One region of the Paenibacillus sp. 2TAB19 genome, then DNA from elsewhere that is predicted to be linked to it. Evidence: riboswitches for the same ligand, from Rfam matches in the RefSeq annotation. Region 1 holds a riboswitch; each other region holds the start of a gene.
The links. Region 1 has a riboswitch for cyclic di-GMP ahead of AB4Z33_RS11765 (EAL domain-containing protein). Riboswitches for the same ligand answer to the same signal wherever they lie in the genome.

Region 1 (3,108 bases):
ATCTGTCCTTTGGTCCGTACAAGCTCCCCCATTGCCGGCGCGGTAATCATCAGCCCTGCTGCCACCGCAATCCATAATACAAGCACTAACCACTTCAGCTTCAGTATGACTCTCATTCTCTCTCTGCTCTCCCTTCACGATTACGCTTCATAGCCTTATTGTGGTTTGCCTAGTTCATGAGCGAGCTTCTCGAACGTCTGAATGAACGTGATCGCTTCCTGCTCGTCGAACGGGCTGATATACTTTAGCAGCAGCTCATACATCTTTACATCCATCTCGTCAAAAAGCTGCTTTCCCTCCTTTGTCAGCGCTAAATACGTGACGCGCCGATCCTTCTCATCAGGCAGACGATAAATCAGATTCTTGTCGAAAAGGCGATTAATAATGGCCGTAATCGAGCTTTTGCCCACGCAGAAAATATCAGCCAGCTCCGAGGACGTGCTCCGCCCCTGGCTATGCAAATATCGCAGCGTCGAGAACTGGTCGATCGTCAGCTCTTCCGGCATCAGCTCGCGTATCAAAGCGTTTAATCGGCGGTTAACCAAGAAGTGGGCAGCCTCGTAGCGATGTATAATTTCTTTGGATAGTTTGAGATCCATTCCCGCATCAGATCCTCCTTCTCTGTCGTAATGGTCCGAACACTAATGACTTCAATGACTCGGACAAACTAATTCTACTGTAGAACTATTCGATATTCGAACTATATCAAAGACGCGGTTCGAATGCAACGCGTCAATAATGAACATATCGTGAACGGGCTAGAATTGTCCGATTGATTTTTGCCGCGGAACATTTATATAATATTGGCGAAAACGAAAGAGGAACGAAATAAATACATTTGGAGGTTGGACGCGTGTACGATATTGCAATTATCGGAGCTGGACCCGCAGGAGCAAGCGCAGCGATCTTTAGCGCGAAGGCAGGCAAAAAGACAGTCATGTTCGAAAATAACAAAGGGATGACGAAACGCGCATGGTTCGAGAACCATTACGGCGTTGTCGAAATCGGCGGTCCCGATCTCATCGAGACAGGCAAGAAGCAGGCGCTCAAATTCGGCACCGAGATTAAGGAGGAAACCGTTCAGAACATTACTGTCATCGAAGGCGGCTTCATGATTGAATCCGATGGCGGAGCTTACGAGGCAAAGCATGTCCTGCTCGCTACCGGAGCCGCAACTGACCTTGCCGAGCATATCGGCGTTCAGACAAAAGCGGGTACTGAGCCGCGCATCAAGACGGTAGTCGCTGTCGATCCAAGCGGCAAAACGAACATTCCCGGAATCTGGGCCGCTGGAACGGTAGCAGGCGTAAGCGTTCATGCGATCATTACGGCCGGCGACGGCGCCAAAGCTGCTATCAACATCATTAGCGAAATGAATGGCGAGCGTTATGTCGATCACGACGTACTGAAAGCTTAGTTTTCAAGTTTGCGCAAGGTGAAAAGGCTGTCGCTACGCACGAACCGTTAGCTGCGTCTTTGCGCAGCTCGGTTCTGTGCCATCCTTGGTGGCGAGGCGCGTTTCATTCCGGTGAAGTATAGGCATGAGGTATAGTGTGAAACTATATTCCTATACTTCAAAAAAAGAAGGAATTTAGAATAAATTGTCGAATATTAGGTGAAAAGCCGAATAGGCAAAGGGCAAACTATGCGAAAGCATAGGACGCAAAGCTACGGGTCTACAGCGTAATGACGCCATGATCGCCGGGTTACCCTAATGATTCGTGACCGCAGGAGGGTGCCGTTTGGCATCCTTTTTTTATTGTCAAATCCAACCGTAATCGTTCCATTGACATATTACCAGGAGGCCCGAATTGAGTACTGTACAGCAACCGAAGCGTAATCGATGGATCATCGCCCTGTCCTTTCTACTATGCACGCTGCTCGCTTTAATCAGCGAGAGACTTGGCTATCCCTTTCTATATGGCATAACATTCACCTTTACAAGCGTATTCCTGTTAGTCGGACTTCGCTTGTTCGGGTTCTGGCTCGGATTGCTGGCCGCCGCAGTCGTGCATACGATTGGGACTCAGCTTATGGATCAATCTCTATTCCATAACATCGGACTGCTGGAAATTGCCATTGTCGGTCTGCTCGTTCGCAAGTTCCCGAGTCATCTGTTCGTCTGCGACGCTGCCTTTTGGCTGCTTATCGCTGCCCCACTAACGTATATTACGCATGTTGGTCAATATAACGCTATGGGGACCGATCTGATGCTCGTTACGTCGATTGTGGCGATCAACGGACTGCTGAACGCGCTGTGTGCCGATATTGCCCTGCAATATTTGCCGCTCTCAAAGTGGTCCGGCATCGCTCGCAATTGGCGCAGATCCAGCTCCCTCAACCGCGTCATGTTTCATTTCTCGATCGTGTGCGTTATACTGCCGTTTCTATTGAATATTTACATTAGCAGCACGGGCTCCTTCAAGGAAGCCAGCCGCCACGCCGAGCAGCTTTCCAGCAACGTAGCTTCGATGATCGGAAGAGAATATATGGAGAGCAGGATTCGATATGACGACAATAAGTCCGAGGCCACGCTTGCATACCTGCAATCGCTGATTGCCAAGCATTCGTCCACTCTATACACCATTACCATTACAGATGGAAGCGGCACTGTCATCCCTTGGAACGGCAGCATCCGTAATGACACCTCAAGCTACCGGATTAACAAAGCGCTAAGCAACAACCTTCAATTGCTTATTCCTGTACTTAAAGAGCATCCGCTCCATATCTCGACTTGGCATGAAGGCAAGTTCCGTTACGCCTCGCCCATCCATGATACGGGCCTCATGATCCATATCGATATTCCTTTACATAACTATCAATACTATCTTTTTAATAAATACATCACGCATTTCATTTATTTGATTACACTCGCCTTATTCGCCGCACTTGTTGCGTTCTTCATTAACCGCTGGCTAGGCAGAAGCTTGAAGCGACTAGCCGAAGCGACGAACAATCTGCCGAGCCGCCTAAAGCAGGAAGACCTGATCGAATGGCCGTCCAGCAATATTTTCGAGATCCATGCCTTAATTAGCAACTTCAAGCAAATGGCGGTCAATCTCGTCCACATGTTCGGTGAGACGCAGAAAAACAGCGAGCGCCTGCAAG
Region 2 (3,108 bases), on a different contig from region 1:
GTTCCGGTGTCGGAACTGGTGTCGGTTCTGGCTTTACTGTCGGCTCCGGTGTCGGTGCCGGCGTTGGTTCTGGCGTTGCTGTAGGCTCCGGTGTCGGAGTCGGCGTTGGTTCTGGCGTTGCTGTCGGCTCCGGTGTCGGAGTCGGCGTTGGTTCTGGCGTTGCTGTCGGCTCCGGTGTCGGAGTCGGCGTTGGTTCTGGTGTTGCTGTCGGCTCCGGTGTCGGAGTCGCTGTTGGTTCTGGTGTTGCTGCCGGCTCCGGTGTCGGGGTCGCTGTTGGTTCTGGTGTTGCTGTCGGCTCCGGTGTCGGAGTCGCTGTTGGTTCTGGTGTTGCTGTCGGCTCCGGTGTCGGGGTCGCTGTTGGTTCTGGTGTTGCTGTCGGCTCCGGCGTCGGAGTCGGTGTTGGTTCTGGTGTTGCTGTTGGTTCCGGTGTCGGTACAATTACAGTCTTCTTCACGAAAAACTCGATTTCACGGATTTTATCCGTCTGAGCTGTCGAGGAACCGGATTTGGTCCCGCTTGCTCCGTAGGATGTCGTCTCCGTTTTATATTTGTTGCCCGATTTCCAAGTAATCTTTACGCACACGACATCATGTTTCAATAAATCCGTGTCGTTGATTACGTTCCAATTAACAGTCTTCTTGTTGTTCTTTAATTCGCCGCTCACGACTTTTTTGCCGCTAGGTCCTACTTCAAAGCTATTAGAATTACCTACCGTATATTTATAGCTGGCATCGTAGCCTTCCGTGCAGCCTGGAGCCGGCAGTTCCTTGTAGTAAAATTTCACATAGGATATTGTTTGTTCTTTATAATAAGTTACCCATTTCCACTTACCGTTGACTTTTTCGTATTTCTCATAAGCATACTGAGGCGCCTGAAGGCCACTTCCGCTAATAGCACCGCCGTCATACTCATAGGTTTTAGTTGCACCATCCGATAACCCTTCAACTTTCACGCAAGTAATGGCATAACCATCTCCCGCATTCCAGTTCAAATTGGTTTTATCGTAGTCGCGGGAACCGCTAACGACTTGGTCCCCATCATCGGATAGGGAAAAATTATAGTTGTAAAAGAAGACCTCATCCACATAATCGCCGCTGCAATTGCTTGCCGCCCCACCGCCGCTTCCATGGGCAAAAACCGTACCAGCCGTACCGATCGTTAAGATGACGACCAACTTCAACAATAGGGCTGACTTCAACCACTTCTTCTTAATCATAAATACCCTCCCCCATAATATATGACGTCATGGCTTCCGCAAAATAAAAAAGACCGCCATGACAGTTCATGGCGGTCGGACGATCATAGCATCGATAGCTTAACGATGCCTTAGACTCCTGGCTTTGCGTCCCAACCTTTCGGATGGTTTGCGATTTACATGAGATATTGTTGTTTTGTTAGCTTTTTTGCATAAATATGTAACAATTGTGATTCGCAAGTCCTATTCTATTACTGTTACTATGAAGGTGTCAATACTAGATTAGCATTTTGAGAACATAAATTTCACGCCATTAAATGTATGCGTATTCATGCGTTTGTTCGACAAATTTCATCATGATAATTAGTAGAAGAAATAAGAAAAAGCGCGGCCGTCAGACGGTTATTCACCATCAACACGGCCACGCTTCTATAGTTATTTATATCTTGCTTCCATATAGCTCGTCTCTTACTCGCCAGAGCGATGATCTCTCATATGCGGGAACAACAGTACGTCCCGGATCGAAGGCGCATTCGTTAACAGCATAATGAGACGGTCGATGCCGATTCCCAAACCGCCAGTAGGCGGCATGCCGTATTCAAGGGCGCGGATGAAGTCATCATCCATCTCATGCGCTTCGTCGTTGCCGTGCTCTTTCTCTACGAGCTGTGCCTCGAACCGTTCGCGCTGGTCAATCGGATCGTTCAGCTCGGTAAAGGCGTTCGCGTGCTCGCGTGCTACGATGAATAGCTCGAAGCGGTCCGTGAAGCGCGGATCGGCTTCACTCTTCTTCGCCAGCGGCGAGATCGCAACCGGATGTCCGGTAACGAACGTAGGCTGGATGAGCGTATGCTCGCCAAATGTTTCGAAGAACGCGTTCAAGATATGACCAAACGTCATATGCGGCTCAACCGCAACTTTATGCTCTTTAGCAAGGCGATGTGCTTCCTCGTCGGTCATCTCCACGCTGAAGTCGACACCTGTAAGTTCCTTCACGAGATCTACCATCGAGACGCGGCGCCATTGCGGAGTCAAGTCGACTTCTTGGCCTTGGTACATAATCTTCGTTGTGCCAAGCACCTCTTGTGCGATATGCGCAATCAGATTCTCGGTCAGAGCCATAATATCTTTGTAGTCAGCGTAAGCCTCATACAGCTCGATCATTGTGAACTCAGGGTTGTGACGCGTCGAGATACCCTCGTTGCGGTATACGCGGCCGATCTCATATACCTTCTCCAAGCCGCCCACGATAAGACGTTTTAGATGAAGCTCGATCGCAATACGCATATAAAGCTGCATATCTAGCGCATTATGATGAGTGATGAAAGGACGAGCAGCAGCTCCGCCCGCTATCGAGTGCAACGTTGGTGTCTCTACTTCTAAGTAACCTCTCGAATCGAGATAACGGCGCATCGATTGAATGATTTTGGACCGGGTAATAAACGTTTGTTGAACGTCCGGATTCACAATCAGGTCGACATAACGTTGACGATAGCGCAGTTCGACGTCCTTCAGGCCATGGTACTTGTCAGGCAGCGGAAGCAACGACTTCGTCAATACGTCAACATCTTGCGCTTTGACGGAAACTTCGCCTGTATTCGTCTTGAACACGACGCCATGTACGCCGACAATATCACCAATATCAAGCAGATCGAAAGCAGCGAACTTATGCTCTTCGACCGTGTCCTTGCGGACGTAGATTTGAATCTTGCCGCTCAAGTCCTGGATATGCGCGAAGCCTGCCTTGCCCATGCCGCGCTTCTGCATAATACGGCCGGCGATGCTCACTTTAACCGCTTGGCCTTCCAGCTCTTCCTTCGTAGACGCTTCATAGGCTGTTAGTATATCTTTGGCATTATGAGTGCGCTCGAACTTCTTGCCGAATGGGTCAACGCCTAAAGCGCGAAGCTCGT
Region 3 (3,108 bases), on a different contig from region 1:
TTCGGTCGTTATCGTATTGGCCGTAATCGTAATCGTTTTTCCTGCAGGTACAGTCACCTCATTAGTAGACTCGTCATTGCCTTCGAGTACGTACCAAGTAATGGTGATATCTTCATTGCTCGAGTTGTGCACTCTCCATTTGCGAGTGGAGCTCGGATTAACGGTACATACATTCGTAATAGTAAGTTCCGGCTGTTCCGGCTCTACAGTAGGAGTCGGCTCCGGTGTTGGTGTAGGAGTCGGCTCCGGTGTTGGTGTAGGAGTCGGCTCTGGCGTAGGTGTAGGAGTCGGCTCCGGTGTTGGTGTAGGAGTCGGCTCCGGTGTTGGCGTAGGAGTCGGTTCCGGCGTAGGTGTAGGAGTCGGCTCCGGTGTTGGTGTAGGAGTCGGCTCCGGCGTAGGCGTAGGAGTCGGCTCCGGCGTTGGCGTAGGAGTCGGTTCCGGCGTTGGCGTAGGAGTCGGTTCCGGCGTTGGTGTAGGAGTCGGCTCCGGCGTTGGCGTAGGAGTCGGTGGTGTGCAGTCTTCGCCTGGATTTGGTGCAGTTAGTGATTTGCTGTAGTCGTCGCCCCATTTGATCGTGATCGATCCAGGAGCGCCCGAGACGTCGATTGGCGATGAGTCATTTCCATAAATGTATTCTTCATGCCATGAACCAGTAGTTTTCCATTTAAAATAAAACTTCACGTTACTTTCGTTCGTTACGATCCATTTGCGGGATTGGCCAGGATCGTCCGTACAAGCGGCAATGACGGATAGGATAGGGGTGTTGTATACCTTAACCTCTTTCGTCTTTCCCTTCTCGACTTTAACCGACTGGCCGCTGCTTGAGATCGAAGTTGTAAAGCCCGCCGGGACGACCTCGACTACCTTGTAGTCGCCCGGTTCCAGATCTTCGAATTCTACATAGCCAGAGTTATTGGTTGTGCCAGAGGTAATTACTGTGCCGCCTTTAAGTACTTGGAACGTTACGCCGCTTTGGGCTTTCGTGTCATCATCGTCATAGAAGTACTTTTTGTAGACTTTGATGTTGCCGCATTTGTCGCCCCAGTCGCCGCCATAGGTGCCTTGGATACCTTCTCCGGATATCCGCGGGCTGCCACCGCCGATGCAATTGCTGCCGCCACCGCCGCCGCTTTTTGTAAATAACAATTCCGTTAGGCTTTCAGGAGAAGGCAACTTCGTTGCGGGTACTTCGGAAGGCTCGTCAGAAGGTGGCGCACTTTCCTCATCCGGGAGGACAACTGTTTCCTCGGAAGGCGGCAAAGTCGATTCCACCGCAGACTCCTCGCCCGTGTTTTCCGTGCCCTGCGCCATGACGATCGAGCCAAGGAACATGGACAAGACGAGCATGATGGACAAGATGACCGCAAACTGTTTTTTGACCAACTTCATTGTTCACTCTCCTCTTAGATTTGGATAATCTAGTTCTAAGAGGGCCGGTTACACTACTAGCTCCGTATAATCCAAGTGTCCAAATGCAGATTATACATCATCGCTTCCCTAAAAAGCATGAATGATAAGAGGTGCTCTCCCCCCTTCCTCCACTCTATCTGCTTTCCTATACTACTTATGCTATGGTTTGCTCTAAAATGATAACATATATTGGTATTTCTGCAAGGGTGTTAAAATGTTGAAATATGTAGGAAAGAATATGCCCGTGTCGAAAGTCACGACGAACCACCTATTTTTCAACTTGTCCGCTTTTACCGGAACCTGTGGGCGCTATATCGCATATAGTGTCGCATAGAGGAGGTGACCGCCGTGTTGGAACTTCTGCTTCTTGTCATTGGATGTTATATAGCGGCTGCATTGTCGGTTCATCTGGCTTTTTGGATACGGCAAGGACGGAAGCGGGCGAGCAAGCATTATGTCCTTATAGCCGACCAGGATCAGCATAATATGGAATGGTATATGCGTTCTTTAATGACGTTCTCTCGCCAAACGGGCAATGAGGTGAAAGTCACGGTCGTTGATAATGGCGCAAGTGCAGAGACGCTTGCTATTGTTGATCGAATGGCTCGGAAAGGGAATAAGATTACCGTACACGAACTACCGGAAATATTGAAGCGAAGCCGCCATGACACCGGCCTGGAAACAGGTGTAACGATTGGAGAAAGCGATGCCAATCAGCTTATGTGGCAGCTGCAGGCTGAAGGCATATTGAAGGATGGTATCCAAGCCGTGCTGATCGATTTGCAAAATCCGGTTGATTTGTCCAAAATGCCGTTCTAGTATATACTACAATTAATATCGGTAAGGAAAGTGAAGCACACTTTGTAGCGCTTAATGCGCCTCGGGTGTGCTTTTTTTGCGTTCTTTGGTTTAGGGAAGACGGTAACGCACTAAGAAATACAATATGCGGGAGGCAAGGAAAAGATGCGGGCTTATGTGTATGTGATTTGCAAGATAGGTAAATGGAGCGCTTATACGACAATTGCACCGGCTATTGATCGGATGTATTGGCTTCACCATGCGATTGGTCAACGTATGGGGAGAGCGGGGGAAGCGGCGATGGAAGGTTGGCTTTGGCGGCAGCCGCTGCCGCTCGGAGATGCTTGCAGAGCGGCGGAGCTTTGGAATAGAGAGCAGGAGCGACGAGGAGGGAAGGGGAGTGAAGGCGAGGATGTGATTGGCGGGCTCGCCGCTTATGTGGCGCGAGCGTGTAGTGAGGGTGCCGGCGCGCGGCGGAGCATGCGCACCGGGAAGCGGCAGGGCGATAGCCTGCGCGGGGGCGCGGAGCGCTGGGAGCGAGCGGCGGTAGAGCGCGAGCTTTGGGGTGGCGCGGCAAGCGATAGCGGGGCTGCGCTGGAGGCGGTGGCCGCCGCCGCGAGGCAGGCTGCGGCGCTCTTGCAAGGGCGCGCGCTGCTGCGGGGCGAAGCGCAGGCGCTGCTTGAGGGCGCGGGCGTGCCCGGTGCGGACAGCGGCTGGAGCGATGTGCTCCAGCTGGCTGCTCTGCTCGGGCTCGTGCGCCTGCACGGTTCGGTTGCCGCAACTGCCGGCAACCGGACAAGCCTGCTGCGCCGGAGCCGGCGCGAACTTCGCTGCTTGCGCTGCGGCAGCGGAGAACCACAGATGCGCCGCACAACCTGCGCATCTTGCGGCAGAGCATGC
Region 4 (3,108 bases), on a different contig from region 1:
CAGCTCGTCGGAAATGCCGTTCTGCATGTCGGACAGACCGCTTATTCCTTCCATCTGGCCGTTCACTTCCGTCGATTTCTCCAGCAGCTTATCGACGGCCGTAACGATATGCGTCATGCCTTGCGTAATCTCGTTGATCGCAGTCGATATTTCACTCACTTGATCAGATAACACTCCGCTCTGCGCTTCAATTGCCTGGAACGTCTCGCTAGCCGTTTCCGACGTCTCGCGAGTAGACTTGATGACATCCGAGAATTGGCTTATCGTACGGCCGCTGGCTGCGACATCCGCTTGAATAAGCGCCAGCTCCTTCGTAATCTGCTTCGAGATTGCGTCGGTCTGACCCGACATCTTGCGAATTTCTTCTGCAACGACCGCGAAGCCGCGACCGTGCTCGCCTGCGCGTGCCGATTCGATCGATGCGTTAAGCGATAATAGATTCGTCTGCGTATTAATATCTTGAATGCCTGCCAGGAACTTCGCAACATTGCCGTAGCGTTCATTCATCGATTCGAATGCGGCCGTCAGTTTATCGAACTGCTCCGCCGTCTCATTCACTTTCAGCACAACGCCCGCCATCTGTTGCGAGCCGTTAAGCGATGCTTGCTTCATCTTCTGCATATCGCCATTTATGTACTCACTGGACGCCGCGATCTCTTCCGAGCTTGCCGAGATTTGTTCGGTTACCGCCGAAATCGATGATGCGTCGTCATACTGGGCTTGCAATGACGTCTTGCCATATTCGATCTGGCCTTTGACCTGCTCGGAAGCGTCACGGTTGCTGCCGATCTTCTCCGTCATCTGGTTCGATACGCCTAACACCGTACCGCTCACATCAATCGTCGCTTTGATCGTCTCGCGCAGGTTGCTGCCCATGTCGGCGAGCGATGCGTCGATATCTCCGAATTCATCGGCGCGCTGCAGCTTCGACTGCTCCGTGAATTGATTGTTCCGGTACGCTTCGATCCGTTTCATAATGCCGGACAAGCCGGTCTTAATCGAACGTGTAATGCCAAATATCATAAAGGCAGGCAATACCGCCAATAGGATGACATTCACGAGAATGATTATATTCGCGCTATCGACGCTTTTGTTAAGCGACTTCTGCATAGACTGCGTATCTTCAGACAACTTTTTCTCCATCGCTTCTTTGGAAAAATCAATTATGATCGTGTAGACGCTGATCAGATCCGACACGCGCAGCGACTTTTCTTCAGCCGTTAATGCATTGACATCAATAGAAGTCGTGCTCAAATTCGTATAGGCAAGATCCAGCACCTTGATCTGATTCACATATTTTTGAGCATTCTCTTCGGCCGGATATTTAATATCCATAGCCTCGAATTGTTTACTTAATTGCTCTAAGCTAGTCGGGATTGTCGCTAACTCCGTCTTAATCGCAACAGCGTTCTCTTCCTCGGTACCGTTCTCGATCGCATCGATCATTTTCAGCATCGTCTTCAGCAGCTTGCCCGACACCGCTTGGTAATTACGTTCAGCTTCGGACAGCTTCTCGGACTCATCTACCGCGTTTGCTACCGATAAGTTCTGGGTATAGATGAATGCCCCAGCACCTAAGTTAAATAGGGTAATAATGGCGGAGATAATAAACAACTTCGTCGTAATCTTCTTCCCGTTCAACTTTTTCAAGCTTACTTGCCTTACTGTTTGCAGTGCTTTGCCAAGCCATGCTTTTCCTGTTGTTGCCCACGATGCTGCCTTCATGCTGATTCTCCCGCTCCCTCTGTCTACTCGAAAAATAGCAAAAAAGCTATCCAGGCCCCAGTCGGCGGATAGCTAAATAAAGCTAATCTAACCAACTGGCGGTCTGGCAGCCATAGCGTCTTGCCCCTTAGGCCCATAACTTTGCGTCCTTGCCTTTCGACAAGTTTGCCTTTTTCAGTTTGTCTGTTTTTTACATCAGCTTACATTATAGGACAGATTTCCTCTCATGTACATCCTTTTTTCCTATTTTTTCATGGCGAATTCAGGAACAGGGTCGCATTGCAATACCTTCTTGCGAGAGTATGAAAATAGGACGTTTGAATCGATATGACGGCTACCAGCAAAATATTGCGTATCGCTTCCCGCTGCTTGTCCGTCAATCCCGACAGCCTGTCCGCAAACCGATTGGCCGCTCCTCGAATGACCTCCTCTGTAAGCAGGTCCTGGTGTGGCTGCCCCTTCAGATGGCCGGTAATATCGAGTAATTGGTCGTTATTCGCGTCGAGCTCCTCGAACATCTTCGTATAAGTGGCGTACAGTTCGATCGGACCGACAAGATCATCGGACTCGTCTTCCGGCTTACCGAGCACAATCTCGAACAGCTTACGTATCGACTCGAAGTCGAGATTCGACTTCAGATCATCGATAATGAACAACAGCGCAGCTTGATTAAGGGAATATTTCTTCCCGGCCTTCGGACAGTCAAAATACGACYTAAAGTCTCTTTTGACCCAATTTTGCATAGAAGTAATGGAAAGGTTCGAATATTCAATAAGCTGACCCAGCGCCGATATTTCCTGCAGCGAGAAGCCTTTCACCTCACTGCCCTTAATTAACTTCTCTATTATAGGCGGCAGAAGCGTGGCGAGAAAGGCAGGCAATGTCGTCCCCTTCTCCAGATCGTACCGATGCGACTTCGCCCAAGCGCTCTGCAGCACTTGAATCGGCTTCTGACTGCTGCTGCCGCGCAAGGAGAGTAACAGCTCCGCCATCTCTTTTCGAGTAAGCGTAAAGGACTCCATATTCCTTCCTCCTMGCATTCACGACTTCGTCAAATTTGCTTACAAGTTCTTATGAACTTATCATATGCTCGCATTAGAGGGTTGTAAAGGGACGATATTCAATGAAAACAAGCCATCGTGCTTTCCAAAATACCGTTTATCGTGCAAAAACGGCGCTTAACGTTGCATACGACGGTTGTCATATGTTGTAATCATTCKGTATAGTTTAATTACCACACTCCTAACGTTAGGAGATGTACAGGTTGGTTAACTAAAAAATTCAAAAAACAAAGGGTAGTGAGAAACGAAAATGGGTATAGGATTCAATTTATTCATGGTTGCTCTTCTTATTTTATTAACTGCTTTTTTCGTGGCAACGGAG

Region 2: it holds a riboswitch for cyclic di-GMP, as region 1 does, so the genes downstream of both, AB4Z33_RS11160 (LPXTG cell wall anchor domain-containing protein) here and AB4Z33_RS11765 (EAL domain-containing protein) in region 1, are expected to answer to the same signal.
Region 3: it holds a riboswitch for cyclic di-GMP, as region 1 does, so the genes downstream of both, AB4Z33_RS08160 (SpaA isopeptide-forming pilin-related protein) here and AB4Z33_RS11765 (EAL domain-containing protein) in region 1, are expected to answer to the same signal.
Region 4: it holds a riboswitch for cyclic di-GMP, as region 1 does, so the genes downstream of both, AB4Z33_RS30375 (methyl-accepting chemotaxis protein) here and AB4Z33_RS11765 (EAL domain-containing protein) in region 1, are expected to answer to the same signal.

Annotation. Positions count from the first base shown of each region.
Region 1 is NZ_JBFRGE010000021.1:36,618-39,725, forward strand. Features, by position in the region: gene AB4Z33_RS11750 (MMPL family transporter) at 1-116, opposite strand, end outside; gene AB4Z33_RS11755 (MarR family winged helix-turn-helix transcriptional regulator) at 156-599, opposite strand; gene AB4Z33_RS11760 (FAD-dependent oxidoreductase) at 854-1,417, shown strand; cyclic di-GMP riboswitch class I at 1,628-1,714, shown strand; gene AB4Z33_RS11765 (EAL domain-containing protein) at 1,812-3,108, shown strand, end outside.
Region 2 is NZ_JBFRGE010000020.1:636-3,743, forward strand. Features, by position in the region: gene AB4Z33_RS11160 (LPXTG cell wall anchor domain-containing protein) at 1-1,216, opposite strand, end outside; cyclic di-GMP riboswitch class I at 1,284-1,379, opposite strand; gene lysS (lysine--tRNA ligase) at 1,664-3,108, opposite strand, start outside.
Region 3 is NZ_JBFRGE010000013.1:21,552-24,659, reverse strand. Features, by position in the region: gene AB4Z33_RS08160 (SpaA isopeptide-forming pilin-related protein) at 1-1,389, opposite strand, end outside; cyclic di-GMP riboswitch class II at 1,423-1,504, opposite strand; gene AB4Z33_RS08155 (hypothetical protein) at 1,759-2,229, shown strand; gene AB4Z33_RS08150 (DEAD/DEAH box helicase) at 2,374-3,108, shown strand, end outside.
Region 4 is NZ_JBFRGE010000157.1:1-3,108, reverse strand. Features, by position in the region: gene AB4Z33_RS30375 (methyl-accepting chemotaxis protein) at 1-1,725, opposite strand, end outside; cyclic di-GMP riboswitch class I at 1,820-1,905, opposite strand; gene AB4Z33_RS30370 (DUF1836 domain-containing protein) at 1,977-2,747, opposite strand.